Regions from separate parts of the Symbiobacterium turbinis genome, predicted to be linked through region 2. Evidence: riboswitches for the same ligand, from Rfam matches in the RefSeq annotation. Region 2 holds a riboswitch; the other holds the start of a gene.

Region 1 (14,593 bases), 590 kb from region 2:
CTGCTGACCCGGCTGAAGGAGGCCCTGGAGGCCGGCCGGCCGGCCCGCAGCGTGGCCATCGAAAACGACGAGGAGGCGAAGGTGCTGCGCGAGCTGCACCTCATCACCGCCAAGCCGGTGATGTACATCGCCAACGTGGCGGAGGAGCAAGTGGCAGATCCCTTCGTCGTGCCGGCCGTGGCGCGGGTAAAGGAGCTCGCCGACCGGGAGGGCAGCGAGGTCGTGCCGATCTCCGCCAAGATCGAGGCGGAGCTGGCCGAGATGCCCGACGAGGAGCGGGACGCTTTCCTCGCCGATCTGGGCCTTGCGGAGTCCGGGCTTGACCGGGTCATCAAGCACGGTTACCACCTGCTCAACCTGATCTCGTTCCTCACCGCCGGCGAGACGGAGGCGCGGGCCTGGACCATCCGCCGCGGCACCAAGGCGCCGCAGGCGGCCGGGGAGATCCACTCCGACATGGAGCGGGGGTTCATCCGCGCCGAGGTGGTCTCCTACGAGGACCTGGTCGCCGCCGGCTCCATGGCCGCGGCCCGGGAGGCGGGCAAGGTGCGCCTGGAGGGCAAGGAGTACGTGATGCAGGACGGCGACGTGGTCAACTTCCGCTTTAACGTGTAGGCTTGCTTGGGGCCAGGTGCAGTCACGTCATCGGTGTCGTGCGTGTTTTCATAACGGCGTATAGGAAGGGGCTGCCACGGAGTCAACTCTTGACTCTCTGGGCAGCCCCGATAGCGTTGCCGTCACGAAATCGGCCGCCGGACCGCTCTTCGGCAACGGCCGCCGTTTAGGACTGCTTGGTGGCCTCCAGGTGCAGCTCGATCTTCACCTGCTCACCCACGAGAACGCCGCCCGTCTCCAGCGCCGCGTTCCACGTGAGGCCGAAGTCCTTGCGGTTGATCTTCGCGGTTGCCGAGAAGCCGATGCGCTCGTTGCCCCACGGGTCCTTGCCGGTGCCCTCGAACTCCAGGTCGAAGGTGACCGGCTTGGTGACGCCGCGGATGGTCATGTCGCCGGTCATCTTATAGCCGTCACCGTCCCGCTCCACCTTCGTGCTCTTGAAGGTCAGGGTCGGGTGATTCTCGGCATCGAAGAAGTCGGCCGAACGCAGGTGGTCGTCGCGGGCCGAGTCGGCGGTGTTGATGGATGCGACCGCCACGCTGCCCTCAAAGACGGCGCCGGTGATGTCCTCCGGGTCGACCTCAATGCGGCCCTCCACCTGCGTGAAGCGGCCCTTCACCGTCGCGATCATCATGTGCTTCACCGAAAACTCAGCCAGGCTGTGCGAATTGTCAATTACCCAGACGCTCTTTCCCATAAGCTGTCTCCTCCCCAAAAATTCGGCCGGTGTGCGCCCGTGCCTTTTATATTGTTAGTTGGTGACGAAGGGTAAGTAGGTACGGGTAAGTTGGCGAATCTGGTCGGAGGATTTGCAGGCGGCGCGCAGAAGAACCCGCTGGGGGTTTCGCGACGGCCCACATTCCTGCCAGGAGAGGAGCACAGAGTTCAATGCGCTACATTCGCTTTGTGACTGACGATGCCGCGCCCCGCTGGGGCCGCCAGGTGGATGAGGTCGTTCACGAACTGGACGGCGCCCCGTACGAGGGCGGCCGGCCCACCGGCCGGACAGTGCCTATGGGATCGGTCCAGCTCCTGGCGCCGGTGGCGCCCTCCAAGATCGTCTGCATCGGCCGCAACTACCACGAGCACGCCGCCGAACTGGGCAACGCCGCCCCGGAGCGCCCCATGTTCTTCCTGAAGGCGCCCTCGGCGCTCATCGGACCCGGTGAGGCGATTCAGGTCCCGGACCGGGAGGCCACCGTCCACTGGGAGGCCGAACTGGCCGTGGTGATCGGGAAGCGGATGAAAAACGCCGCCGAGGAAGAGGCTCTTTCCTATGTATTCGGCTATACCATCGCCAACGACGTATCCAACCGCGACGCGCAGAAGGCGGACGGCGCCTTCGGGTTCGGCCGGGGCAAATCATACGACACCTTCTGCCCCTGCGGGCCGGCCCTGGTGACGGAAGGCATCGATCCGTCCGACGTGCACATCACCCTCACCTGCAACGACGAGGTCCGCCAATCAGACTCCACCCGGCTGATGATCCACCCGGTGCCCAAGCTGCTCAGCTACCTCTCGCAGATCATGACGCTCATGCCCGGCGACATGGTGCTGACCGGCACCCCGAAGGGCGTCGGCGCCATGAAGCCCGGCGACCTCATCGAAATCCACATCCCGGGCATCGGGACCCTCGCCAACCCCGTGATCTGAACCCACGCCCCTCCGGGCCTGATCTCGCACCACCTGGCGTGAGCCCACACCCCTACGGGTCTGAGCTCGCACCACCCCGCGTGAGCCCACACCCCTGCGGCGGGTCGCTCCATAGTATGAGGCAGACCCCCGAGGAAGGTGTGAAGCCGATGTCCCATTTCTATCCACCGCCGATGGGCCGCCCCGCCTGGCATCCCCCTGCCGGCATGCCGCCAGGCCTGACTTGGCAGCTCCCTGCCGGTCCCCCGCCAGGCCCGGCTTGGCAGCCACCCTCTCCGGTCCTGCACCCCTCCGCGCCGCACGGCCTGTACGTATCGCCTGGCTGGGGTCCAGCCCCCGAACCGGTCGTGGTGGAATGGATGGCGGTCATCGAGCCCGCCCTGAACAGCGTGGTGCCTGCCATCCAAGGCCTCCTGCAGATCTCCGGGATGCTCCTTCGGGAGCTGCCCATCGCCATCGACCTGCCGGGACCCGAGCCCGCTGAGGCCCACCCGGCGGAACCCTCGTCGATGAGATCCGGGCTCGGCCACGCGGGGATGTTCGGCCCCGCCGAGCCCAGGGCGGAAGTGCTCGACGTGGCAGAGCAATCCGGCGCGTCGGAGGCCGGCACCGCCGAAGCCGACGCAGGTGAAGCCGGTGAAGAGCGCGCCTGAACGTGTGACTGCAAGGCACAGCCGAGGGCCTGCCCCTGGACGGGCGGGCCCTCGGCCTTTCCGCGGCACCGCCGGGGCCGTGAGCATGTTTCTGTTTGCCCTATTCGCTCTGTTCGCAGTGGCTGTTGCTGCCGGGGGACCGCCCTCACCTGTCCGATCTTATCGGTTATGATCGCAGAGAGTGTTAGTGGTGGGACACCATCGTTCTGCGAAAACTGACGCTCCCAAGATCCCGCCGGGCTGGGAGCAACAAGTCGCGTGTGAACCCGCGCTGCAAACGGATCGATAGCAGCACGTGCAGCCACATCTGCTTTTTTGGCTCGTCACTTCCCCGAGGCGACGTAGTGCCGGCGCGTCAGTGCCCACCCACGGGCAACAGCCGTGAGTCTGCGAGTTCCGCGGACCTCAGTACGTGGGACCGTACGTGGGGCGTTATACGGGATTACGCAGGAGGACGCGGCCATCCACCGGCGCGATGTTGGCGCCGTCCGGATACTCCACGATCCTCACGATGTCCCGGAACCAAGCCAGGTAACGGTCCAGATATTTCGTGGCGACGCCCCGGAACCGGCGGAGCCACCAGGTCGGTAGATTGGGGAACCGGATCGGGCCGACGCTCGCCTCGCCCCCGGCACCGGTCTCCCCGGCATCGGGCTCGCCGGCATCGGTCTCCCCGGCACCGGGCTCCCCGGTACCGGTCCGCCGGGCATGGGCCTCCCCCAACTCTGGCCCGTGCAGCGCTTCCCCGGCCCACGCTTCCCCGGCCCACGCTTCCCCAGGTTGCGCTTCCGTGGCGGTGAATTTCCTCACAGCGGCGAACCCATCGCAGTGTGCATATCCCAACATCGCGCAGGCTTTTTCGTACTCCTTCCCGCCGAAGGCGAACACGCGAGAACCCGGCCGGACCATCCCGGAAAGACCCGGGCCGATCAGTTCCGGGGTGCGCCTGCCCTGCCCCAAGATGCCCAACTCGTATCCGCTGTCGGTCTCGGCCACCATGACGTTCACCGGCCTGCCGTCGATCAGCAACTGGAACCGGTTGCGGCCGGCAGGGGCCAGGCCAGGGCGGGTGGGCCCTCCCGGGCCAATTCCCCTGCGCACAATGTTCCAGTAACCCCAACTGCCGGGGCCGTTGGTGGTCCTGCTGCCCTTTTCGGAGTACTTTACGTGAAAGGTCTCAACCCTGACGTCGCCGCTCAGCTTCTCACGTGGCCGAGCGCCCAGAACCGCCAGCGCGCGGTGACGCCAGTGGAAGGCCGTGGACAGGGCGATGCCCAGGCGGGATGCGACCTGGCGCAGCGGCAGGCTGTGTGCCAGCAGCTCGATCATCTCGCGCCACTGCTCCTGCTTGCGGATGCGATACGCCGGGGTGCCCGTGTTGGGACTGAAGGTGCGCCGGCAGATCTTACAGAGATACCGCTGCACCCGCTGCCCGGAGGCCATGCGGAAACTGCCGTGCCTGACCACATGGTCTCCCCCGCACGCAGGGCAACGCCTCTGCTCCGTCGGGGCTGCGCCATGGACCTCCACCGGACCCGTGACCGAAGCCGTCCCCTGATTCGCATCCCCGCGTGTGGCGGGCTTCACGGTTACGGGCCCCTTGCATGCTTCAGGCGTACCGGCGGGCGCCTCTATGAAGCCATCCTGCGCACTGAAGGGCGGCGGGGGAAGCTGCGCTGCGCCAGTGCCGGACAGGCTGAAGGACTCCGCCGACATGATGGCAGCACCTCTCATGTCTGGATTCTATTACCATTATATCCGAACAGCGGTTCGTCGTCCAGCCCGACGGGTTCATCCACAGGGGTGATTGATTTTGGCAGGCTGAGTCGGCAGCTCTGCTGACAAGTGCGCCGGTGTTACAACGAGAGCGGTGAGGCAGCTTCAGGCGCTGCTCACCGCCCCAACAGTCCACACGAACAGAACAGATACTGACCGCGAGAGGGATGCAAATCGACCCCACCCACAGCCACCACGAACAGACCGGATGCTGGCCGCCAGAGGGGGCACACCGACCCTGCCCACAGCCACGGCCCGCCCCCGAAGGGGCGGGCCGCTGCACGCTACAGAAACTCCACTGTAGGCGAGGCGATCACGCAGTCATAGTGCGTGGGAGCCGGGTTCCGCCCGCCGAAGGCGAGGTTGCCGCCCAGGGCGACGTGGGCTGTGCCCAGCGCCTTCTCCGCCAGGGCGACCCGGCCGCTGGGCGTGATGTGCGGGTTGACCCCCAGGCCCAGTTCGCCCACGGTCCACGCCCACCGATCGTCCCCCAGCCGGCGGCGCAGTTCGGCTGCCGCCTCTCCGCCGGTGGCCTCCATCACCCGGCCGCGCCGGAAGGTGAGCGTGACCGGCTGGTCCAGCGGGATGTCGCCCAGTGCCACGTCCACCACCAGCTGGCCGTCGACGCCTGTCTCGTGCGGGGCCACGTAAGCCTCGCCTGCCGGCAGGTTGCCCACGGCGCCGGCCTCCCTCACCTGCCCCGTGTCGACCAGGACGGGCCTGCCCTCGTAAGAGACCCGCAGGTCGGTGCCGCCGGGGGCAGTCAGCCGCACCCCCGCTGCGGCGCGCATCCGCCCGGCGAGGGCAGATGCACGGGCCGCGACCTCCTCCAGCCCCGGGGAAAGCGCCGCCTCCAGCGTCTCCACCTCCACCTGGGCCAGCGAAACCCACCGGCCGCGCCCGGCCCGGCGGAAGGCATCCATGGCGGCGCGTATCGCCGCGTCCTCCACGGAGAGCCGCAGCTCTGCCCGCAGGGAGATGACCACATCAGCCGCCGCCACCGCGGCTGCAAGCGACCGCGGCACCACCTGCAGCCGGCCGGGCTCGGGCAGCGCACAATGCACCACTTCCCCGGCCTGCATCCTGCGGGCCGCCTCGGTCAGCGCCTCGGCCGCCGGCTGCAGCTGCCGATCCGCCAGGATCAGCACCCGCTCGCCGGGCCTCAGTCCCAGGCTGTGCCCCAGCACCGTCTCAGTCCACCGGAGAGTCACGTCACTCCCAGCCCTCCGGCTTGAACTTCACGTCGGGCAGGTGGACCGTCACGCCGAAGCGGAGTTCGTCGATGACCTCCGGAGTGACCCGCCCGCTGAGCCGCTCACCAACAGGCTCCGCGGTAATATAGAGGTCGCTGGTGCCCAGCATGAAGTTGAGGATGCCGTCACCCACGCCCTCCGGGATCGCCAGCCCGGCGCCGTGGCCCGTGGGCCAGCCGAAGAGCAGCACGTGCAGCCGCTCCCCCGGATGATACCCCCAGCGGTAAGAGTACTCTTTGGGCTGGGCGGCCAGGACCTGTTTGATCATCAACTCCAGCGGCGGCACCGTGAAGAAGACCAGCTTGCGGCCGTCGGGCCCGATGGCCGTTCCCGCCTCCGTGGGCAGGTAGACCACGGGTTCTGCGAAGCGCTCCTGTCCTTCCACGAATCAACCTTCTTTCCGTGTTCTCCGCACCCCGGTACCTAGGGGGCCAGGAACGTCTCGGGCTCACCCGAGAACCCGGCCAGGTACCCCACCAGCCATACGCCCGCCCACACGACCGCGATGGCCACGGCCACCACCCAACCGGGATTGAGCCGTACCCGCATTCTGCATGCGACCTCCCCTGACGTACGCCTCTCATTATGATTATGACGTAGCGGGGAGCGTCCGGGAATCGGGGGTGCCGCCCGCGCCGGGTGCCAGAACCCCGCCGCCAAGCCGGCGCCGGGCACCGGAGCGCCGCCGCCTCCGGCCCGGCGCTACTGCGCGGAGCCCACCCGGGCCGGCAGGGCCCGCTCCAGGGCCGGAAGCAGGGCCATCAGCAGCAGCCCGCTCAGCACGACCTCAGGCAGCAGGTAGGACCCGTTGTAGATCAGCGAGTAGACCAGAGGGCTCTGGCCCTCGGGCGCGAACTGGCCGAAGAAGACCACCCCCGCGACGGTGTGCGCCACGAACCGCCCGGCGATGGCCAGGCTGCCCAGCCAGGCGGCCGCCCAGCGGGAGTGGCCGCGGGCCAGCCCGGCGAGGCCCAGGGCGCCGAAGGCGATCGGGTAGTCCAGGAGCACCTGCACCGGATGGTAGAAGTACGGGTCAAGCCAGAACTGAATCAGGCCGTTCAGCACACCGGCGGTCACGCCCCAGCCCAGGCCGTGGCGCAGCCCCACCAGCAGGATCGGCACCATGGAACCCAGGGTGACGGAGCCGCTCTGCGGCATCTCCCACACCTTCACGTACGACAGCGCCACCGCGGCGGCGATCATCATCGCGGTTTCCACCAGCCGCCGAAGACGAAGACGGGTATCAGACATTCCGGACACCTCCGCGCACGCTCAGTATTCGCAATCTCGTGGCACGAAAAAACCGCAGCCAAGCGAGCTGCGGCGCAAGTGTCCGCGAGGCTCGCTTCCCTACGCCGGTATTACCCGGATCAGGTTGGAGGGTCCCGGGGTTCACCCCGGTTCTCAGCCGTTGCAACGGCTCCCCTAGCGGCTCTCGGCCAGTATGATGCTGCCTTAAGTATACTGCCGCCCTCCTCAGGTGGCAATCCCCAAGCATACTCCGGCCCAACGGGTGGCAAGTTAGGATGGCACAGGAAGATCGTCACGGGAGGCTGCACCGGATGGGTAAGCGGACGGGAAAGCGCACGCTGGCAGCGCTCATGCTCGCCGTGCTCCTGTTCCTCTCCTTCCCCTGGAGGGCGGGCGCTCAGACCAGGGCTACCCTGCGCTGGGGCAGCAGGGGCAACGACGTCTGCCTCGCCCAGCGCCGGCTCAAAGCCTGGGGGTACTACCAGGGCGCGGTGGACTGCATCTACGGCCGGCTCACCTATGAGGCCGTCACGCTCTTTCAGCGCCGCAACGGGCTGGCGGCGGACGGCATCGTCGGCCCGGACACCTGGGTGGCCCTGGGCTACTGGGGTGGCCCCCCCACCACGGCGGCGGCCGCCGCTGGAACCCGGGCAGGCGACCGCGACCTGCTGGCCCGGGTCGTGTCGGCCGAGGCCAGGGGCGAACCCTACGAGGGACAGGTGGCCGTGGCCGCGGTCATCCTTAACCGCATGCGGGACTCGCGATTCCCCAACACCCTTGCCGGCGTGGTCTACCAGACCCACGCCTTCGAATCGGTGACCAACGGCACGGTGTACACCCCGCCCACCGAGAGCGCCGTCCGGGCTGCGCAGGACGCCCTGAACGGATGGGACCCCACCGGAGGCGCCCTCTTCTTCTGGAACCCGGCCAAGGCCACCAGCCAGTGGATCTGGTCGCGGCCCATCATCAAACAGATCGGCAACCATGTCTTCGCCAAGTGAGAGGGGCATGCCCATGCGTCGTGTCGTTACCTGGCTGAGCGTCAGCGTGTTCGCCGCACTGGCCGTCGCCGTGTGGTCGGCCTGGACCGCGCACCTGAACGAGCACAACCGGCTGCTGGCCAACGCCCTGGAGGCAGAGCGGCAGCGCAGCTTCGTCGACATGGTCCACCACGTCGAGCAGATTCAGGCCCTGCTGGGCAAGGGGCTGGCCACCGGCAGCGAGCGGCAGAACATGCGCTACATGGCCGACGTCCACCGGCATGCGGCGGCCGCGGTGACCGCCCTCTCCTCCCTCCCGCTCCCTACCGAGGTCTCGTCCACCACCGGTAAGTTCCTGCAGCAGGTGGGCGACTTCTCCTACTCGCTCCTGCGGGACGAGGCCGCCGGCCGGCCGATGACGGAGGCTGAACGGGCTGAGCTGGCGCGGCTGCGAGAGGCGTCCACGGCTCTGCGGGAGCAGCTGGGCACCATGCTGACCCACTACAACCGGGGCGGCTTCCGCTGGCACCAGCCCGCGCAGCTCTCCCTGCGCACCCTGTTCCGATTGCCGGAGCGCAACCTGCTGCACCCGGCGGCCGCAGAGGGCGCGGCCATGGCCGCCCTGCTCGACGGCGGCTGGGCCCAGCTGGCCACCAGTGTGGAGCAGATGCCGACCTTCATCTATAACGGCCCGTTCTCGGATCACGTCAGCGAGATGCCGCCGGCCCTGACCGGCCCGCCCGTGACCCGGGAGGAGGCCGGGCAGCGGCTGGCCGCCATCCTGCCGGATTCGTCGGCGTATCGCGTCGTGGACGTGGTGGAGAGCGGCGGCAACCTGCCGGCCTACTCCTTCCGCCTCGCCCCGGCGAACAGCCGCGGTCAGGCCTACACGGCCACCGTGTCCCTCACCCAACGGGGCGGCCACCTGCTGGAGGTGCTGAACGGGCGGGCGCTGGGCAGGCCCGCGCTGGACCTGGAACGGGCCCGCGCCATCGGGCAGGAATACCTGGCCCGGGTGGGCTACGCGGACATGGTGCCTACCTTCGCGCAGATCCAGGATGGCGTCGCCTTCGTCGCCTACGCCTACAGGCAGGGCGACGTGATCATCTATCCCGACCAGGCCAAGGTGAAGGTGGCCCTGGACAACGGCGAGGTGCTGGGGCTGGACGCCCGCCAATTCCTGACCCATCACCGCCACCGCAGCCTGCCACGGCCGCGCCTCACGGCCGAGGAGGCGCGGGGCCGGCTGAACCCCCAACTGGAAGTCAGCCGGGTGCAGCTGGCCCTGATCCCCGACCTTGCGGGCACCGGCGAGGTGCTCACCTACGAGTTCCAGGGCCGGATGGGCGAGGACATCTTCCTGGTCTACGTCAATGCGGAAACGGGAGCGGAGGAGCAGATTCTCCAGCTCATCGAGACTGACGGCGGGACCTTCACGCTGTAAGAGGCGCCGGCGCCCCACGGGCGGTGCGGCAGCGCCCCGCGAACGGAGTGCAGATGCCCCGCTGCCGGCACCCCCGTGCCCTGCGAACCCTGCGGCGCTGCCCCGATCAAGGGGCAGCGCCGCAGCCTCAGGGGTTCTTGCGCGACTTGGGGCTGTGCGTCCCGGCCTCATGCTGCCGAAGGGTCGGATCCTGGTTCAGCCCGAAGGCGGCGATGCCGTGGGGATCAATCCCCAGCTCGGTCGCCACCTCCATGCCCAGCCGGTCAATGGTGAGCCGGCCCATGGCCGGGTTGTCGGGGGCAAGATCGCCGGTGGGCGTCACGCGCGGGTCGGGACTCATGTGTGATCACCTCCCGCGCGTAGTCTCCCCCGGAGTCCCGCCCGGTATCGGGCGGTCGCCCCTCGGCTCAGGTCACGCGCACCCAGCGGGTCTCCTTTCCGGTCTGGGGGCAGGGGCCGAAAGCGTCGCCTTCGTTGTAATACTGCTTGACGCCGGCGGTGCAGCTGTACGTACCCGGAACCTTGCACCGCTCGCCGGTGCAGCCCTGTGGCTGATCGCTCATGCGCATGCACCTCCCGCACCTAGTCTGCCCCTGAAAGCCGGCGGGATATCGGCGTGGTCAATAGGTATTCATAGTTCTTATACTTGAGCCTTGAAAAAGTCAGGTTTTCTTCTAGCAAACCCTGTTGACTCGGAGCAAACTCCTGTGGTAAAGTTTAATCACAACAAACGATGTTTACCAGCCTTACATAGAGGTCTCGTGATGAGGGGAGGCTTTTTCAGAATGGCTGTATCCAACGCAGCACTGTCTGAGGTGCCGGTCGCCCGGATGCCCGATCAGCGGCCGCAGCCTGTTGCCGTACCCACCGACGAAGAGTTGGTTGCCGCCTACCTGGCGGGGGATCAGGAGGCGTTTGAGGAGATCGTCCGGCGTTACGAGGACCGGCTGTACCGCCTGTCCTACCGGATGCTGGGGAACCATCACGATGCGCTGGACGCCGTCCAGGAGATCCTGGTCAAGCTGATGGCCGCCCTGCCCAAGTTCGAGGGGCGCTCCCGCTTCGGCACCTGGGTCTACCGGCTGGCCGCCAACACGTGCCTGGATATCCGGCGCAAGCGGGGTCGGACCGCCGCCGAGTCGCTGGAGGCAACCCTGGAGTTCTCGCCGGCGGCCTCGCTGGCCATCCTGGACGACGAGCCCGCCGACAACCCCGACCTCTACCTGGAGCAGCAGTACCGGGAGAACGTGGTGCGAGCCGCACTCGACAAGCTGCCCGAGAACCAGCGGCGGCTCCTGGAGCTGCGCGACCTCGAGGACTTCACCAACAGCCAGGTGGCAGATATGCTGGGCATTGAGGTGGGCGCGCTGAAGGCCAGGCTCCACCGGGCCCGCCAGGCCCTGAAGCGGGTGCTGGACGCCGGTGTCTACGTGCCCGGGTACACCTCCCCGGCTGCCACCGACCTGGCCTGATCTACCGAGGGGGTGCTTTGATGTCCCTGGGCCACCGCATCCGACAGACGCGCACGCAGAAGGGCATCACCCTCCAGGAGCTCTCGGAGCGCAGCGGCCTGTCCAAGGGCTTCATCTGCCAGCTGGAGAATGACAAGGCCTCGCCCTCGCTGCAGGCCCTCGACCGGCTGTCGGCCGGGCTCGGGGTACCGGTGGCGCTGCTGCTCATCTCCCAGGAAGAGCGGGCGCACGTGGTGCGGGCCAATGCGCGGCAGGGATACTCCATGGGCAGCGACGGGCTGAGCGTGCAGCTGCTCTCGGCCCCGGGCCGCAACCTCAAGATGATGCTGCTGGAGCTGGCGCCGGGCGCCGCCACCGGCGGCGAGAACCACGCCCACGAAGGTGAGGAGTGCCACCTGGTGCTGCAGGGTACGGTGCTGTACCAGCAGGGGGATGAGGAGCTGGTCCTGAACGAGGGAGACTCGCTGCACTGGAACGGCTACATCCCGCACCGGGTGCAGAACTGCAGCGACAGGCCGGCGCGGATCCTCTGCGTCACCACCGGCGCCATGGAGCACATGCTGGAGAGCGAGTGCGACGAGCTGTCGTAGGCCTTTCGGGCCAGGAGCAGTAGGCTCCTGGCCTTATTTCGCGCTATTTCGATTGCAGAAGCCGGACGGGCATGTTACGATTTCCACAAAGGATGGCAGGACCTGTGCCGCGCTGCGGTGCGGGTCTTGCGTCGTCTTGGAAAAGTTTCCTTAGGGCAACTTTCTTGCGTCCATGAAACCCCGCCCGGCCGGGAAAGAACGGAGGTGCGCGGCGGTGGATCCCACACCCTCTCCGCAGGCGCAGAGCGTGAAGGGGGCCTGGCTCAGCATCGCCACCTACTGTCTGCTCGCTGCCGTCAAGCTGGTCGTCGGCTGGCTGTCGGGCTCGCAGGCCATCGCCGCCGACGGCGTGAACAACGCCACCGACGTGCTGGGCTCCGTCGCCGTCCTGCTGGGGCTGAAAATCGCGCAGCGGCCGGCCGACGCGGAGCACCGGTACGGCCACGAGCGCGCCGAGGGCGTCGCCTCGCTGGTGGTGGCGACCATTATGGGAATCGCCAGCCTGGAAGTCGGCCGCGGGGCGGTTCTCTCGCTGATCGCGCCCGACCGTGCGGCGCCTGCTGCCTGGTCGCTCTGGGTGGCCCTGGGCTCCGCCGGGGTCCTGCTGGCCATCTACGCCTACAACCTGCGGCTGGCCCGCCGCTGTCGCAGCACAGCCCTGGAAGCCGCGGCCTACGACCACCTTTCCGACGTCTTCATCAGCCTGGGCGCCGCGGCCGGCATCGCCGGCAGCCACCTGGGCTGGCACTGGGCCGACCCGCTGGCGGGGCTGGTGGTCGCGGTGCTGATCGCCCGCACGGCCTGGTCCATCGGCTCGGAAGCCGCACACATGCTGATGGACGGCTTCACCGACCGGGAGCGCATCGCCGCGCTGCACGAGGTCGTCACGGGCGTCGCCGGCGTGACCGGGGTGCAGAGCCTGAGGGCCCGCCTGCTCGGGAGCCGGGTGCACGTGGACGTGACCGTGCTGGTTCCCTGCCACCTGAGCATCGTGGAGGCCCACGCCGTGGCCGACCGGGTGGAAGCCGCCTTGATCCAGCTGGACGACGTGCGGGAGGTGCACGTCCACGTGGAGCCGGACGTCGCCGCGCAGGCCAGGTGAACCTGCGAAGGAGGAATAGTGGATAGATGATCAGGGCCGACCCCTCACCGGGGGTCGGCCCTGAATCGACCTACAGCGCCGCCCGGGCAGCCTCCAGCGCCGCGTCGTAGTTGGGCTCCTGCCCGGCCGCCGGCACGTACTCCACGTGGACGATGCGGTCGTTCCGGTCGACGACGAAGACCGCCCGGGAGCAGAGCGCCCACTCCTTGATGTACGTGCCGTAGGCCTTGCCGAAGGCGTGGTCGCGGTAGTCCGAGAGGGTGATCACCCGGTCGACGCCCGCGCTGCCGCACCACCGCTTCTGGGCGAAGGGCAGGTCCGCCGAGATGGTGAGGACGACGGCGTCCTCGCCGAGGCCGGCGGCCGCCTCGTTGAACTTGCGGGTCTGGGTGTCGCAGACGCCGGTATCCAGAGACGGGACGGACGAGATAATGCGCACCTTGCCGGCGAAGGACCGCGAATCCACCGTGGACAGATCGTTGCCCACCGCGGTGAAAGCCGGGGCCTGATCGCCCACCTTCAGCTCCGGACCGACCAGGGTCACCTCACCCTTGAACTGAAAAGCACCAGCACGCTCCAAGGCGGTTCCCTCCAAATTTACGTTTTTCGTTGCCTATGTTTACGACGCACGCAGCAGACGAGCCGTAACGGATTCACACGCCGGTGTCAATACCTTGAAGTGGTCATCCTTTATCATTATACTGGTTTTACTTGAAATGCCACGACAAATCATGACCGGCGTTCTTGGTGGGGGAAAGGGGCTACTTCTTGATGAAATGGACGGTCCAACGCCGCCTGTTCGCACTGTCCGTGCTATTGATCGCGCTTGCCGGACTCGTCGCCGCCGCGGCGAACTGGGGACTGCAGAACGTTCAGACCGCCAGCGCGGAGAAGGAGGCAGCTCTGGCCCGGATGCTGAAGGCCCAGCAGCTGGAGCGCGACCTCGCCGAACTCGCCTATGCCGCGTCGGCCTATACCGCGACCGCACAGGCCGATCACAGGGCCGAGTATCTGAAGATCGAGGACCGGGTCGCCGCGGGGCTGCAGGAGCTTGCGGAAGCGGCAGGGAACGAGCGGGAGTCTGAGCTGGTCGGTGTCGTTCAGAGGCGCTTCAACGAGTTCACGGGTTTCGTGGGCCGGGTAATCGACCGCGAGCGCTTCAGTGAGGCGGAGATCAGGTGGATGGCCCGGTCGCTCCAGAACGAGCGGAGCAGCATCAGCCTCGCGCTGGACAGCCTGGTGGCCCACCTCCAGGAGCAGGTGGACACGACGACGGTCGCCGCGGAGGACGCGGTGGATCTCACCCGCATGCTCACTACCGGCACGACGGGGCTCGCCGTGCTGTCGGGCTTCGCGATCTCCTACCTGATCGCCCGGAACATCACCCGCCCGGTGCAGGCCCTGGCCCGGGCGGCCCAGCGCCTGGCCGCCGGAGATCTCAGCCAGGACGTCACCGCCGGGCTGGCCGGGCTGAAGGGGCGGGACGAACTGGCGGAGATGGCCCGGAGTTTCCACCAGATGGTCGGCTACCTGCGGGGCCTGGTGGTGGGTATGCAGGGCACCGTGCAGGCGGGACTGCAGGTTTCGGGAGACCTCGCCTCCACGGCAGATCAGGCCGCGGCCTCCACCCAGGATGCGGCCCGCGCGGTGAGCGTGGTGGCCGAGGGCACGTCGCAGCAGGCCGCATCCGCCCGCGAGATCAACACGATGCTGGAGGAGCTGCGCCATTCCGTGCAGCAGATCGCGGCAGGGGCCAATCGCTCCTCAGCCGACCTGGATAACGCCTCCGCGCTACTGCACAGGG
Region 2 (14,593 bases):
CCATGATTTGGTTCTGCGCCCAGATGGTATCGAGCATGCTGTTGGCTGCCGCCATGGCGATGCCGCCCCGAATCAGACCGTCCTCATCCTGATCGAAGATGCGCGGCAGGACGACGCCGCCCAGGGAGTGGCCCAGCACGTAGATCTGGTCGGCGGCAATGCGCTGGTCGGCCGCCAGCAGGCGCACGGCGGCGAGCGCGTCCTCCACCGATTCCTCCTGCACCGTAAATGCAGGGTTGACGCCGAACTTCTGGGAGTGGACGAACGTGCGCTTATCGAACCGCAGCGTGGCGATGCCCTCGGCGGCCAGGCCGTGAGCCAGGTCGCGGAAGGGCTTCACCGCATACGCCGTCTCATCCCGGTCGCTGGGGCCCGAGCCGTGGACCAGCACCACCGCGGGGAAGGGACCCTCACCGGCCGGCAGGGTCAGCGTACCGGGCAGGGCCCAGGGGGCCTCGCCCACCACGACCTCCTCCTCCGTGAAGGCCGCCGGGTCCGCGTACGCAGGGGGGCCTGCCACCGCGAGCGGCATGTAGGTGTTCATGTGGAAGTCATCCACCAGGCCCTCGCCGTCGAAGCGGATGATCACCTTCTGCGGTGCGTTGGTGAAGGCCACGAGCATATCGACGTTGTAGTGCACCGCGGTGGCGCCGGCGCCCAACACCTGCGGGCGGCCGGGTTCACCCAGCGGCGCCAGGGAGACGGCCAGCTGCACCCAGGCCTCCTGCGGGATCGCCTCCCGGAGGGCCGGGCTGAGCTGCGCATTTACGGCGTCCAGGTCGTTGTGCATCAGGGCGTTTACCAGACGGAACGCCTTCAGCATGTAGGGGTCAACAACCGCCTTCTTTGCATCAGAATCCCAGGCGACCGGCAGGCCCAGCACCAGATCCATGAACGCCTGGGGCACCATGGTGCGGTCGTTGATGATCACAGCCTCGGCGCCGAGGGGAACGGCCTCTCCATCCACCAGCGCCTCGGTGTCGCCGATCCGCAGCGTGGCGGTCACGCCATCTTCCGTCACGAGGGTGACGATGCGGGTCTCGCCGTCCCACTCCACAGTCGCCCCCACTTCCTCGGCCAGGAACCGCAGGGGCACCAGGTCGGCTCCTGCCGCCCACGCGACCTCGGGAGCGATGGTCATCACCGCCAGCAGGCCGGCGGCCAGGCAGCGTCGCAGCCAACTATTCAAGCGCTTCAGGTGCACAAAACTCCCCCTTCCAGTATCGGCATACAGGGAGAGAATTCGTGCCGGTAAGGGACAAACCCTGCGTCGAAAAAAGCGGGCAGCCCGAAGGCTGCCCGCAGTGTTCCGTCTATCCCTCCTGTGCGATCTGGCGGAGGGCGTCGCGCAGGGGCTCGTAAGGCTGAGCCCCGACGATCTTATACCGGTCATTGACGATGAAGGTCGGCACGCTGCCCACGCCGTACCGGCCGGCTAGGGCCAGGTGCTCATCCAGCCGCTGCGCATACGACCCCGTCCGCACCGCACTGAGGGCCTTCTCGCGGTCGAGCCCGGCCGCCTCGGCGGCCTCGGCCAGCACCGCCTCGTCGTGCAGGTTCAGCCCCTCCACGAAGTAGGCCTGAAACAGGGGCAGAATCACCTGGTCCAGCCGCCCCTCGGCGCGCGCGTATTCCGCCAGCTGGTGCGCCCGGCCGGTGTTACAGATGAAGTCCGGCAGGTCCATCGGCAGCCCCAGGGTCTCCGCACGCGCTCTCAGTTCGGCGCGCATCATGTCCAGGCGGCCCGGCGGCATGCGGCCCCCGAAGTACTCCGCCGTCGACATGCCCTCCGGCGGGATCGCCGGGTTCAGCTGGAAGGGCATCCAGGTAACCTCTGGCTGCAGGTCGGGCTCCTGCTTCAGCTTCTCGACGAGTCCCTCGCCGATGTAGCAGAAGGGTCACACGAAATCGGAAAAGATGGTCAGCCGAATCGCCATGCGCATCTCCTCCCCTGCGGCCCGGACAGCGCCTCGTCCGGGCCGGTCGCCGTACCCTTTCGACGTACGCGCTGCGCGCCCCGTAATGGCCGGCGGAGGCGCGCCTGCCATAGTGTGCCGGCTCAGGGTGGCCGTCATGCGGCGGACTCGGCAGGGCGCGCTACGGCAGGTACTGCCGCACCAGATCTTCCAGGCAGTCGATGAACAGCGGGTGATCGTTGGCCGCGGGGAGGTAGCCGAACCGCTCGCCGCCGGCCGCGGCGAACTCCTCGGCGTACTCGATTTCCAGTTCGTGCAGCGTTTCAATACAATCCGCGACGAAACCGGGAGCCATGATCGCCACGTGCTTGTGACCCGTGCGGGCCAGCTCTTCGAGCACGTCGTCGGTGGCCGGCTCCAGCCAGGGGTCGTTCCCGAACTTGGACTGATAGCCCAGCACGACCTTCAGATCGGGGAAGCGCGCCCTCACGGCGTCGGTGGTGCGCTCGCACTGGGCCGGGTAATCGTCGCCGGCCTCAGCATACGACACCGGGATGCCGTGGTAGGAGAGGACCAGAGCGTCGGGGGCGCCGTTCTCCGCGATGTAGACGCTGATCCGTTCCGCGAGCAACCCCACGTACTTGGGATGGGTCGGGAAGTCACGGATGAAGATCTGCTCGGGCATGTCGCGCCAGTCGGCCAGCGCCTGCTGCACCTTGCTCCAGATCGGCGCCGTCGTGGTCGAGGAGTACTGCGGGAAGAGCGGCAGGACCAGCAGGCGGCGAACGCCCCACTTGCGCAGTTCGTCCAGGGCCGACTTCACGGAGGGCTCGCCGTAGGTCATGCCCAGGGCGACCCGAATGCCCTCAGCGTCCAGCCGTTCCTGGAGCGCGGCCTGCTGCAGGCGCGAGTAGTGCATCAGCGGAGAGCCCTCGTCCAACCAGATCTCCCGGTAGAGCCTGGCCACTTTCGGCGGCCGGGTGCGCAGCACGATTCCGTGCAGGATGGGCAGCCACTGCCACCGGGGCTTGTCGATGACCCACCAGTCGCCCAGGAACTCGGCCAGGTAGGACCGCACGGCCGCGGGCTCTGGGGCGGCGGGCGTTCCCAGATTGACGAGCAAGACCGCCGTTTTCTCCATTGTGCAGCGCCTCCATAAAAAACATACCTGTTGATATTTAGTGACGTACAGCGTGCGCCCCTGCTGGAGGTTGCGAATGCGCGCCAACGGTGGGGCCTGTGATTCCACTCTGAGTATAGGCGGCCCGAGCGTGCAGTCCTATGGGTCAACGTTCCTAAATTATGCGTCTATTATTTGTCCCTAGAGTTCAGGTGGGAGTCGGGCACCAGACGGCGCGCATACATCCGCCGCCGTAGGTTGAACACCGGCAGAGCATCCCACCAGGCAGGACAAGGCCCCCTGCGGGGCGGGCCCCACTGTGGCAGCCCCGGCATCCGTTAACCGGACGGCCCGCCGTCAACCTGGCGGCCCGCCGTCATCAGGCGGAACCGCTGCAGCAAGGCCAGCGCCTGCCCCCCGATCAGGGCGCCTGCTGCGCTGCTGGCCGCGAAGCCGGGGATGAAGAAGCCGATCCCGCCCGCAGCCGCCTTGGCGTTGCCCAGCAGCAGCGCCGCCACCGGATAGGCCGCCACGGCCCCGATCACGCCGGTGCCGATCACCTCGCCCACCATGGCCGCCAGCCGGGAACCGGTGCGCTGGTAGAGAAGGCCCGCCAGCACCACGCCGAAGAGCGTGCCCGGAATCGCGAGCAGCGTGCCGCTGCCCAGCATGATGCGGATCAGGGCGATGGCGAGTCCGACGATCCCGCCATAGACCGGGCCCAGCATGGCCCCCGCAACGACGTTCATCGCGTGCTGCGCGGGAAACAGCTTCGCCCCGAACAGCGGAATCGCCGAGAAGTAGGACGAGATGACGCCCAGCGCCACCAGGATCGCCATCCGGGTCAGCAGTTCGACTCGGTTCATGCCAACACCCCCCGCTTTGCGCCTTCCACCTCGTCGAGAATGGCCCTGGCGGCCGCCATGGGGTCCGGCGCCCCTACCACGGAGGAGATCACCGCCACCCCGACGCCGCCTGCCTCAATCACTGGCGCCGCACCGCCGATGCCGATGCCGCCGATGCCGACCACCGGCAGATGGGTCGCCCCGCTCACCCGCCTGACCACCGCAGGGCCGTAGGGCTCCCCGGCATCCGCCTTGGACGGGGTCGCGTAAACAGGGCCGGCGCCGATGTAGTCCGCACCGGCCGCCTGGGCGATCCGGGCCTCCTCCGCGGTTTCGCAGGTCGCCCCGATGATCGCGGCCGGCCCCAGAATCCGCCGGGCGGCCGCGACCGGAAGGTCGTCCTGACCCAGGTGCACCCCATCGGCCCCGACCGCCAGCGCCAAGTCGACCCGGTCGTTGATTAGCAGGAGCGCAGCGTGCCGCCGGCACGCCTCCCGCACCCGGCCCGCCGCCTCCACCTGGGCGGGCAGCGGGAGATGCTTCTCCCGGAACTGGATCATCCGGCAGCCCGCCTCCAGGACCGCCTCCACCACCTCCGGGGGCGTGGCGCCGCTGACCAGCACGTACAGGCTGAGCAGTTCGGAGAGGGGCGGTGCGATCCGCCCTGCCGGCAGGGAACCGGCCCGGCCCAGACGGTCAAGATAGGCGAGGGCGAAACTGCCGGGCCCCGGCGCGTCCGACGCTGCCTGCTCGCCGGCCCACCCGGCCCAGAGGAGCGCCTCCGCCACCACGTCCACGGCCGGGGCGACATCGCCCTGTGCGGTAGCAGCGGCGTCGCCCTGTGCGGCCGGGGATGCGGCCAGGGATGCCGCGACCAGGGCGGTCGCCAGGCAGCCGGCCCCGGGGATCTGCGCCATGAGCGGGTGACCCGCACAAACCGTGAGGGTGCGCCGCCCGTCGGTCACCAGATCCACCGCCCCCGTGACGGCCACAACGCAGCCGGAGCGCCGGGCCACCGCCCGGGCCGCCCGCTCCAGCCGCAGGCCGAGCGCCTCCTGCGCACCGTCGACCCCGCGCACCAGCCCCTGCTCGCCCGCCAGCGCCATGATCTCCCCGGCGTTGCCCCGGATGGCCGTCACCTTCACCCGCTCCAGCAGCTCCAGAGCCGCGCGGGTCCGGGTTTCGATCCCCCCTGCGCCCACCGGATCCAGGACCACGGGAATCCCGCGCCGGGAGGCCACCTGCCCGGCCTCCAGCATCGCCTGCTGCAGCCCGGGGCTCCAGGTGCCCAGGTTGAGCACGAGGGCGTCGGCCGCCGCGGCGACCAGATGGGCCTCCGCCCCGTCCCGGGCCATCACCGGCCGGGCGCCGGCGGACAGGAGCCCCCGGGCCACCCAGTCCATGGTCACGTAGTTGGTCATCGCGTGGACCAGGGGGCGCCGATTCCGGACCATCTCCGGCAGCGCCTTCATCGCCTCTCCTCCCCTTCTCCCGGCAGCCCGCGCCCTTCCTCCAGCCAGGCCAGGTGGTTGGTGGGCCCGTGGCCAGCACCGATCCCCGGCGCCTTCCGAATCGCAAGGGTGATGAACGCCTTGGCCAGGCGGACGGCCTCCGGCAGATCCAGGCCCCGGGCCAGCCCGGCGGCGATGGCGGCGCTGAAGGTGCAGCCCGTCCCGTGGGTGTGCCGGCTCTCCACCCGCTCCTCTTCCAGCCACTGCTCGCTGCCGTCGGCGGCGATGAGCAGGTCGGCGGCCGGCTCGCCGCCCAGGTGGCCGCCCTTCACCACGGCCGCCCGCGCCCCCATCTGCAGGAGGCGGCGCCCGGCGGCCTCCATGTCGGCGCGGGTGCGGATGGCCATGCCGGTCAGGGCCTCGGCCTCGGGCAGGTTGGGCGTCACCACCCGCGCCAGGGGCAGCAGCAGCTCCCGCACGGCGGCCTGCGCCTCGGGCAGCAGCAGGGCATGTCCGCTCTTGGCGATCATCACCGGGTCGACGACCAGATTGCTGACGCCGTACCGCTTCACCCGGTCGGCCACCACGGCGATGATGGCGGCGTCGTACAGCATGCCGGTCTTGGCCGCGTCGGTGCCGATGTCGGAGAGCACGGCGTCCAGCTGGGCCGCGACCTGCTCGGGGGTGAGCGGATAGACCCCGGTCACCCCCAGGGTGTTCTGCGCGGTGACACAGGTGATCACCGAGGTGCCATACGTCTGGAGGACGGTGAAGGTCTTCAGGTCAGCCTGAATGCCGGCGCCGCCGCCCGAGTCGGAGCCGGCGATGGTCAGGGCGCGGGGTTGGGTCACGATGGATCACACCTTTCTGTGCGCAGTCTTCACGAAACTCGAAAGGCCGCCTCCACGAAGAAGTGGAGGCGGCCGCACAGGCTCAGAACGGCCGGCCGTCCACTTCCCTCCGCTGGCATTACCCAGTTCAGGTGCTAAGGGTCCAGGTCCCAAATGACCTGATCTCAGCCAAAAGGCTCCCCTAGTGGACCGAGCCCAATATGTAACTTCGCGGACAGCGTACCATCGCGGCAAAGAGGATGTCAACCCGACAGATCACAGATCCCTCTGATCTTGCGCGTGACACTGTATATTGTATAATCGCGGATTGAAATATGAAAAATTAGCGACGTCGCAGGGAGGTGTCCATCAGGTGGCGGGTAAACCGGTTCAATACAGCATCGAATGCTGGGTGGTCCGTCGCAGGGCGAACGCAGAGGACGACGTGCTTCTGCTTCACAAGCCGCCGAGCGCCGACCTTCCGGCTGGTTTCTGGCAGCCCATCACGGGCGGAATACGCGAAGGGGAGACCGCCCGCGAGGCTTGCGTCCGAGAGATCTATGAGGAGACGGGCCTGAGGGTGCCGACTGAGGATCTCCGTCCGGTTCCAGGCCAGTGGGAGTTTGACCTCCCGCACCAGGTCATCCGCAAGGACCTGTACTGGGTGGAGGTTCCAGGGACCGCCGATGGGATTACCCTGACGGAGCACGACGGCTGGCGCTGGGTACCGGCCCCCGCGGTGGAGGCGGAACTGTACTGGGAATCCAACCGGCATACGTGGACGGCGGTCCGCGCCTGCATCCTGCGGCCATGAACCAGGGCTCATCACCGCTACCGCCGCTTCTTCTCCAACTCGAAGATGATATCCCGGATCTCCGCCGCCCGCTCGAAGTCCAGGTCCTTCGCCGCCTGCATCATCTCCTTCCGCAGCTGCTTCACGACCTTCGGAATCTCGTGCGGCGGCGTATCCAGCAGGTTGATCGGCGCGGCGTCCTCCGCCGGCTTCACCGCCTGGATCACGTCGCGCACCGGCTTCACGATCGTCTTCGGCACGATGCCGTGCTTCCGGTTGTACGCCTCCTGAATCGCCCGGCGGCGGTTGGTCTCGCTGATCGCCTTCTGCATGGACTGCGTCACCCGGTCCGCGTACATGATGACCTTGCCCTCCGCGTTCCGGGCCGCCCGGCCGATGGTCTGGATGAGCGACCGCTCCGCGCGCAGGAAGCCCTCCTTGTCGGCGTCCAGAATCGCCACCAGGGAGACCTCGGGGATGTCCAGCCCCTCCCGCAGCAGGTTGATGCCGACCAGCACGTCGAAGACACCCAGCCGCAGGTCGCGCACGATCTGCATGCGCTCGATCGTCTCCACGTCCGAGTGCATGTAGCGCACCTTCACGCCGAGCTCCTTCAGGTACTCTGTCAGGTCCTCGGCCATCCGCTTGGTCAGGGTGGTCACCAGCACCCGCTGGTTCTTCTTCACCCGCTCCCGGATCTCGGCGTACAGGTCGTCGATCTGCCCCTTGATCGGGCGCACCTCCACCTCGGGATCCAGGAGCCCCGTGGGCCGGACGATCTGCTCCACGACCAGCGACGGCGGCACCCGCTCCAGCTCGTAGGGCCCGGGCGTGGCCGACACGTAAATCACCTGGTTGATGCGCTCCTCGAACTCCTCGAACTTCAGCGGCCGGTTGTCCGCCGCCGACGGCAGGCGGAAGCCGTACTCGATCAGGGTCTCCTTGCGCGACCGGTCGCCGTTGTACATCGCCCCCACCTGGGGGATGGAGACGTGGCTCTCGTCCACCACCAGCAGCCAGTCGTCCGGGAAGAAGTCCAGCAGCGTGAAGGGGGGCTCCCCGGGCTTGCGCCCGGTGAGGTGCCGGCTGTAGTTCTCAATGCCGCTGCAGAAACCGATCTCCCGCAGCATCTCCAGGTCGTTGCGGGTCCGCTGTTCCAGCCTCTGGGCCTCCAGCAGCTTCCCCTGGGCGCGCAGCTCCTTCAGCCGCTCCTCCAACTCCTCCTCGATGGACAGCAGCGCCTGCTCCCGCTTCTCGTCGGCCACCACATAATGGCTGGCCGGGTAGATGGCCACGTGGTTCATGATGCCCGTGACCTCGCCCGTCAGCGGGTCGAACTCGCTGATGCGCTCGATCTCGTCGCCCCACCACTCGCAGCGGATGGCCCGGTCGGTCGCGCCCGCGGGGAAGATCTCCACCACATCGCCGCGGACCCGGAACTTGTTGCGCACAAAGTTGTGGTCGTTCCGCTCGTACTGAATGTCCACCAGGCGCCGCAGGATGTAGTCGCGGTCCACCTGGTTGCCCACCCGCAGAGAGACGGCCAGATCCTTGTAGTCTTCCGGCGAGCCCAGGCCGTAGATGCAGGAGACCGAGGCGACGATGATCACGTCGCGCCGCTCGAACAGGGCCATGGTCGCCGAGTGGCGCAGCTTGTCGATCTCGTCGTTGATCAGCGCGTCCTTTTCGATATAAGTATCCGTCGTGGGAATGTAGGCTTCCGGCTGGTAATAGTCGTAGTAAGATACGAAGTACTCGACCGCGTTCTCCGGAAAGAACTCCTGGAACTCGGAGCAAAGCTGCGCGGCCAGAATCTTGTTGTGCGCCAGGACCAGGGTGGGCTTCTGCACCCGTTCGATGACCTTCGCGATGGTGAACGTCTTGCCGGTGCCGGTGGCCCCGAGCAGGATCTGCTCGCGCTCGCCGCGCAGGACACCCTCGGACAGCCGCTCGATGGCCTGCGGCTGGTCGCCCGTGGGCTCAAACGGTGCATGAACCTTGAAGGGCTTCACCCGGCCTCACCCCCTCGGCATGGATTGTCTCCAGTATACTGCACAAACATACGTTTGCCAACATGGAGGAGCGATACGCATGGCCCCATCGCCGGTGACCTGGCCGCCCGCCCCCGACTGGCGCGCCTGGCGGCACGTCACCAAGCTCGACCCCGACCGGCCCCTCTCTCCCGCAGCTCTGGATGCGGTCTACGAGAGCGGCACAGACGCCATCGTGCTGGGCGGTTCCACCGGCATGACCCAGCAGGCGGTGCTCGACCTGCTGGGCCGCCTGGCCGACGCGCCGGTTCCGGTCGCCCTGGAAGTCTCCACCCTGGAGTCGGCCGTGCCCGGCCCGGCCCTCTTCTTCATCCCCCTGGTGCTGAACGCGCCGGAGAGCCGCTGGCTGGGCGGGGCCCAGGCCGCAGCCATGGCCCGGCTCCTCCCCGTGGTCGGTGAGTACATCCCGTGGGACCTGCTGGTGCCCGAGGCCTACCTGGTCCTCAACCCCGATTGCACCGCAGCCCGACTGACCCGGGCGACCACCGATCTCACGCCGCAGGACGCGGCCGCCTGGGCCGCCTTTGCCGGCCGGGTGCTGCGCCTGCCGGTGATCTACGTCGAGTACAGCGGGGCGTTCGGCGACATGGCCCTCCTGCAGGCCGTGCGGGAGAACGCCGGTGAGGCGCACGTCGTCTACGGCGGCGGCATCCGGTCGGCGGCTCAGGCCGGTCTGGCCGCCCGCCACGCCCACACCGTCGTCGTGGGCAACCTGGTCTACGTGGCGCCCGAGCGGTTGCGGGAGACCGTAGCCGCTGCCCGCCATGCCTGAGCCGGCCGGAAGCGCCCCACCACCCATGGCAAACAAGAACCGCCCGATTCCCGGCCGACAGGCGGCAGGAATCCGGCGGTAGTTGCCTTTGGGAGAGCCGTTACCGCTTCAGCTTCGGGTCGAGCGCATCGCGGATGCCGTCGCCGACGAAGTTGAACGCCAGCACGGTGATGAAGATGGCCAGACCGGGCCAGAACATGAGCCACGGGGCCTGCTTCAGGAAGGTCCGCGACACCGAGAGGATCTGACCCCACGAAACGGCCGGAGGGGGGGCGCCGAGCCCCAGGAAGGAGAGGCCGGCCTCAGACAGGATGGCCCCGCCGATGCGCAGCGTGGCCGAGACGATGATCGGCGCGACGGCGTTGGGCAGGATGTGGCGGAAGATCAGCCGCGCGTCGGTGGCGCCCATGGCGCGGGAGGCCTCCGTGAAGTCGCGCTGGCGCAGACTGAGGAACTGACCGCGCACGATGTACGCCAGGCCCGGCCACGACGTGAGGCCGATGACGATCATGATGTTGTAGACGCTCGGTTCGAGAACCGAGACCACCGTCACCAGCAGGAAGAAGACCGGAATGACGTCGATCGCCTCGGCGATGCGCATCAGGATGATGTCAATCCAGGTACCGCCGTAATAGCCGGCGATCGAACCCACAAGGGTGCCCAGCAGCACGGCGACGCCCATCGCCACGAAGCCGACCGAGAGCGAGATGCGGCTGCCCCAGATCATGCGCGAGAGCAGGTCGCGCCCCAGGTTGTCCGTGCCCAGCGGGTGGCCCGGCGACCCGGGGGGCTGGAAACGCTCCGCCAGGTTCACGCGGGCGTCCAGCGGCTCGCTCGCGATGAACGGGGCAAAGATGGCCACGGCGTAGAAAATGATCAGGATGACGAGTCCCACGACGGCCAGCTTGTTGCGGGCAAAGCGGCGGACGAACTGCCGGAACTGGCTCTCTTCACGGGCCAGACCCTGCAACTGCTCTTCAGCTTCGGTGTTCAGGTGCGGCGCAGCCATGGCAGTTCCCCCCTAGTCGTACTTGATGCGCGGGTCGACCCACACGTAGGCGATGTCCACGAGCAGATACCCGATCATCGTCAGCACGGCGCTGAGCAACATGACCGCCATGGAGACGTTGTAGTCTCGGTTGTTCACCGCCTGCCAGGCCACCCGGCCGATGCCCGGCCATGAGAACACGTTCTCGATGATGACCGATCCGCCCACCAGGCTGCTCAGGAGGCCGCCCGAAACGGCCAGGATGGGCAGCACCGCGTTGCGCAGGGCGTGCTTGTAGATGACGACCTTCTCCGCCAGCCCCTTGGCACGAGCAGTGCGCACGTAGTCCTCCCGCAGCACCTCGAGCATGCTGGAGCGCATGTAGCGGGTGAGGCCGGTCAGTCCGCCAAACACGATGACGATCAGGGGCAGGAACATGTACTTCGCGCGGTCGGCCAGCACGCTCAGCCAGCCGTAAGTCTCAAAGGTGATGCCCGGAGTTGAGATTCCATTGGTGGGGATCAGGCCGCCGGAGTTCATGGCCACGCCCCAGATGAGCAGTGATGCAACCCAGAAGCTGGGGGCCGCCTGCCCGGCGAATGCAGTCGCCGTGACGATCATGTCGGTCTTGGAGTACTGCCTGACGGCGGAGATCACGCCCAGCGGAATGGAAATCGCATAAATGAGCACCAGCGCAAAGAAGTTCAACCGAATGGTATTCGGCAGCGCAGAGGCCAGCACTTCCTTTACCGGAAGGCGATAGTAATACGACTTGCCAAAGTCGCCCTGCAGCATGTTGCCCACCCAGCGGAAGTACTGGATGTAAACGGGGTCGTTCAGCCCCCACTTCTCGCGCAGGGCTTCCACCTGCTGCGGGTCTGACATGGCATCCGCCTCGGCCGACAAGATGACGTACTCGGGACCGCCCGGCGCGAGCTGCATGATCCCGAAGGAGAGAAGTGTTACAATGAACAGAAGGGGAATCATGTTGAGAATTCGCTTGGTCAGGTACCGAGCCATACCGGTCACCACCTTCAACTCAGGGAGGGAATATGGGGGGCGCCGTAGGGGCGCCCCCCACTCCCGTAGTGCATGCGGTTCAGGCTGTTACTCGTCGATCCACCACTGGTACAGGTAGTCCAGGGTAGCACCGGCGCCGGGGAAGTTGACGATGCCCTTCACCCGCGGGGTGTGGAAGTCGGTGTAGAGGTTGGAGTACATGAGGATGACAGGTGCGTCGTTGACGATGATCTGCTGCGCCTCGCCGTAGATCTCCTTGCGCTTATCAGGATCGGACTCCCGGCGGCCCTCCTCGAGCAGGGCGTTGACCTCGGGGTTGTCATACCGCATCCGGTTGAAGCTGGTCACGAGACCCGCGGCGTTAGGCTTAGCCAGGCTGCCGTGGAAGAGCGCGTACAGGCTGTCAGGATCGAGGCCGAGGTTGAAGGCCTGGAACGCCATGTCATAATTGCCGGGCTGCAGATGGTTCTCGTTCATCGCGTTGAAGTCCATCAGCTGGACCGTCACGTCGATGCCGACATCCTGCCACATCTGCCGGGCCATCGTGGTCAGGGCCTCGATCAGGCTGGAGCCGGACGAGGCGTACAGGGTCAGCTTCAGCGGCTGGCCGTCCTTCTGGTAGATGCCGTCGGCGCCCTTGGTGAAGCCGGCCTCCTGGAGCAGCTGCTCAGCCTTGGCCGGATCGTAGCCGATGGTCTGCAGGTCGGGCTTGTAGGCCCACGAAACAGGCGGCAGCGGACCAGGCGGCACGACGGCCTCGCCGTCCAGGGCACCCTGAACGATGGCCTCGCGGTCCAGGGCGTAGGTCAGAGCCTGCCGGATACGGACGTCAGTCAGCGGCTCCTTCGTGGTGTTGATCAGGATGTAACCCCAGCCGTTGCGCTCGTACTGTACCGGCATCAACCGGCCCTCGTACTCGGTGAGCAGCCGCTTCACCTCCGCGGGGGTCGGCGTCTCGACGTCGAGCTCACCGTTCTCCAGGGCCGCCAGGGCGGTCTGGTCGTCCGGGATGACCTTCATGCGAATGGTCTGGATGAAGGGGGCGCCGCCCTCTTCCTCGCTCCGGAACCAGTCAGGGTTCCGCTCGAGCAGGGCGTACTGCCCGCGCACGTACTCCTTGAACTTGTACGGGCCGGTGCCGATGGGCTCCCAGGTCACCGGATGGTTCTCCAGGTCGCCGATCTCGGTGCCCTCGAAGAGCTTCGCCTGCAGGATGCCGTAGTTGATGTTGGTGAAGATCGGCGCGAAGGGCTCGCTGAGCTTGAAGTCCACCGTATAGCGGTCAACGGCGACGATGTCCTCCACGGAGGCCAGCGAGGCCGCACGCGGGCCGGTGTAGTCCGGGTGCTTGATCGCCTTCATCGTGAAGACGACGTCCTCGGACGTCAGCTCCTCGCCATTGTGGAACAGGACGCCCTCACGCAGCTTGACCCGGAAGGTCAGGCCGTCGTCCAGGGTATCCCACCTCTCGGCCAGGTCGCCCTTCGGCGACCAGTCGACATCGAAGTCGAACAGGCTGGAGTAGACCAGGCCGTAGATCGCCGAGCCGTAGGCGGACGAGGACAGGATCGGGTTCAGGTTGTCGGGGTCCTGGTTCAGCCGGAGGTTCAGCTCACCGCCGACCTTGGGCCCGCTGGACGGGGTATCAGACGGGGACGTGGACGGAGTCTGGGTCTGCGTGCCGCCCTGCTGCTCGGTGCCGGGGCTGGCGGGCGGAGCGGACTCCTTGGGGCCGCAAGCAGCCAGAACCATCGTGAGCGCAAGCAGTACGGCTGCTGCGGCGAGGGACCTGCGGTTCTTTCTCATCGCTTCTCCCTTGACCTCCTCTGTGTGGTGCTATTCATCAGACTACCGCATTGATTCATCGGTTCACCCGAATTTCCTCTTTGAGACCTACTGTCATATTTCTTTTTGCGCTAGTATATCTGAAGAACTCGTATATTTGTTCGGCCATTTTTGCACACAAAATAGCCCCGGGCTCATGCCCGGGGCATTCTCGCACAATTCCATTATCGCTTCATCTTCGGATCGAGGGCGTCGCGCAGGCCGTCGCCGACGAAATTGAAGCAGATGACCACGATGAAGATCGCAAGTCCGGGGAAGATCGAAACCCACGGCGCCTGAAGCAGGAACGGCCGGCCCTGGGAGAGCATCTGACCCCAGGAGGTCAGGGGCGGCTGGGTGCCCAGACCCAGGAAGGAGAGGCTCGACTCCGTGAGAATCGCGCTGCCGATGCGGAGGGTCGCCGACACGATGATCGGTCCCGCGGCATTCGGCAGGATGTGCCGGAAGATCAGGCGGGCGTCGCTGGCGCCCATGGCGCGGGAGGCCTCGGTGAAATCGCGCTGCCTGAGGCTCAGGAACTGCGAGCGCACGATCTGAGCGAGGCCGGGCCAGGACGTCACGCCGATCACGAGCATGATGTTGAAGATGGATGGCCTGATGACAGACACCACCGTGATGAGCAGGAAGAAGACCGGAATGATCGAGATCGCCTCGGCAAGGCGCATCAGCAGGATGTCGATCCAGGTGCCGCCGTAGAAGCCGGCGACAGCGCCCACCAGCGAGCCGATCGCCACGGCCATGGTCATGGCCACGAAGCCCACCGAAAGCGAAACGCGGGAGCCCCAGATCATCCGCGAGAGCACGTCGCGCCCCAGGTTGTCCGTTCCAAAGGGGTGCTCCAGGCTCGGCGGCGTGAAGCGGGCCGGAATGTTCATCGCGTCCAGGGACTCGCTGGCCAGGTACGGCGCAAAAATCGCCACCAGATACATGAGCAGCAGGACAATGAGGCCGACCACCGCTGC

Evidence for each region. Region 2 has a riboswitch for thiamine pyrophosphate ahead of thiD (bifunctional hydroxymethylpyrimidine kinase/phosphomethylpyrimidine kinase). Riboswitches for the same ligand answer to the same signal wherever they lie in the genome.
Region 1: another riboswitch for thiamine pyrophosphate. It lies ahead of thiT (energy-coupled thiamine transporter ThiT); the one in region 2 lies ahead of thiD (bifunctional hydroxymethylpyrimidine kinase/phosphomethylpyrimidine kinase).

Annotation. Positions count from the first base shown of each region.
Region 1 covers NZ_AP042433.1:2,501,932-2,516,524, forward strand. The annotation lists gene ychF (redox-regulated ATPase YchF) at 1-615, shown strand, start outside; gene ACZ45O_RS11945 (YceI family protein) at 782-1,312, opposite strand; gene ACZ45O_RS11950 (fumarylacetoacetate hydrolase family protein) at 1,504-2,268, shown strand; gene ACZ45O_RS11955 (hypothetical protein) at 2,616-2,921, shown strand; gene ACZ45O_RS11960 (IS1/IS1595 family N-terminal zinc-binding domain-containing protein) at 3,354-4,655, opposite strand; gene ACZ45O_RS11965 (aminopeptidase) at 4,982-5,908, opposite strand; gene ACZ45O_RS11970 (hypothetical protein) at 5,910-6,335, opposite strand; gene ACZ45O_RS11975 (hypothetical protein) at 6,374-6,499, opposite strand; gene thiT (energy-coupled thiamine transporter ThiT) at 6,653-7,201, opposite strand; TPP riboswitch at 7,281-7,387, opposite strand; gene sleB (spore cortex-lytic enzyme) at 7,513-8,202, shown strand; gene ypeB (germination protein YpeB) at 8,216-9,625, shown strand; gene ACZ45O_RS11995 (hypothetical protein) at 9,753-9,965, opposite strand; gene ACZ45O_RS12000 (hypothetical protein) at 10,033-10,188, opposite strand; gene ACZ45O_RS12005 (RNA polymerase sigma factor) at 10,411-11,097, shown strand; gene ACZ45O_RS12010 (cupin domain-containing protein) at 11,118-11,687, shown strand; gene ACZ45O_RS12015 (cation diffusion facilitator family transporter) at 11,902-12,789, shown strand; gene tpx (thiol peroxidase) at 12,860-13,369, opposite strand; gene ACZ45O_RS12025 (methyl-accepting chemotaxis protein) at 13,600-14,593, shown strand, end outside.
Region 2 covers NZ_AP042433.1:3,092,285-3,106,877, reverse strand. The annotation lists gene ACZ45O_RS14900 (alpha/beta hydrolase family protein) at 1-1,189, opposite strand, end outside; gene ACZ45O_RS14895 (DsbA family oxidoreductase) at 1,314-1,886, opposite strand; gene hemH (ferrochelatase) at 2,098-3,057, opposite strand; gene thiW (energy coupling factor transporter S component ThiW) at 3,375-3,902, opposite strand; gene thiM (hydroxyethylthiazole kinase) at 3,899-5,353, opposite strand; gene thiD (bifunctional hydroxymethylpyrimidine kinase/phosphomethylpyrimidine kinase) at 5,350-6,183, opposite strand; TPP riboswitch at 6,271-6,376, opposite strand; gene ACZ45O_RS14870 (NUDIX hydrolase) at 6,536-6,976, shown strand; gene uvrB (excinuclease ABC subunit UvrB) at 6,994-8,967, opposite strand; gene ACZ45O_RS14860 (geranylgeranylglyceryl/heptaprenylglyceryl phosphate synthase) at 9,047-9,778, shown strand; gene ACZ45O_RS14855 (ABC transporter permease) at 9,879-10,787, opposite strand; gene ACZ45O_RS14850 (ABC transporter permease) at 10,800-11,786, opposite strand; gene ACZ45O_RS14845 (ABC transporter substrate-binding protein) at 11,874-13,538, opposite strand; gene ACZ45O_RS14840 (ABC transporter permease) at 13,796-14,593, opposite strand, start outside.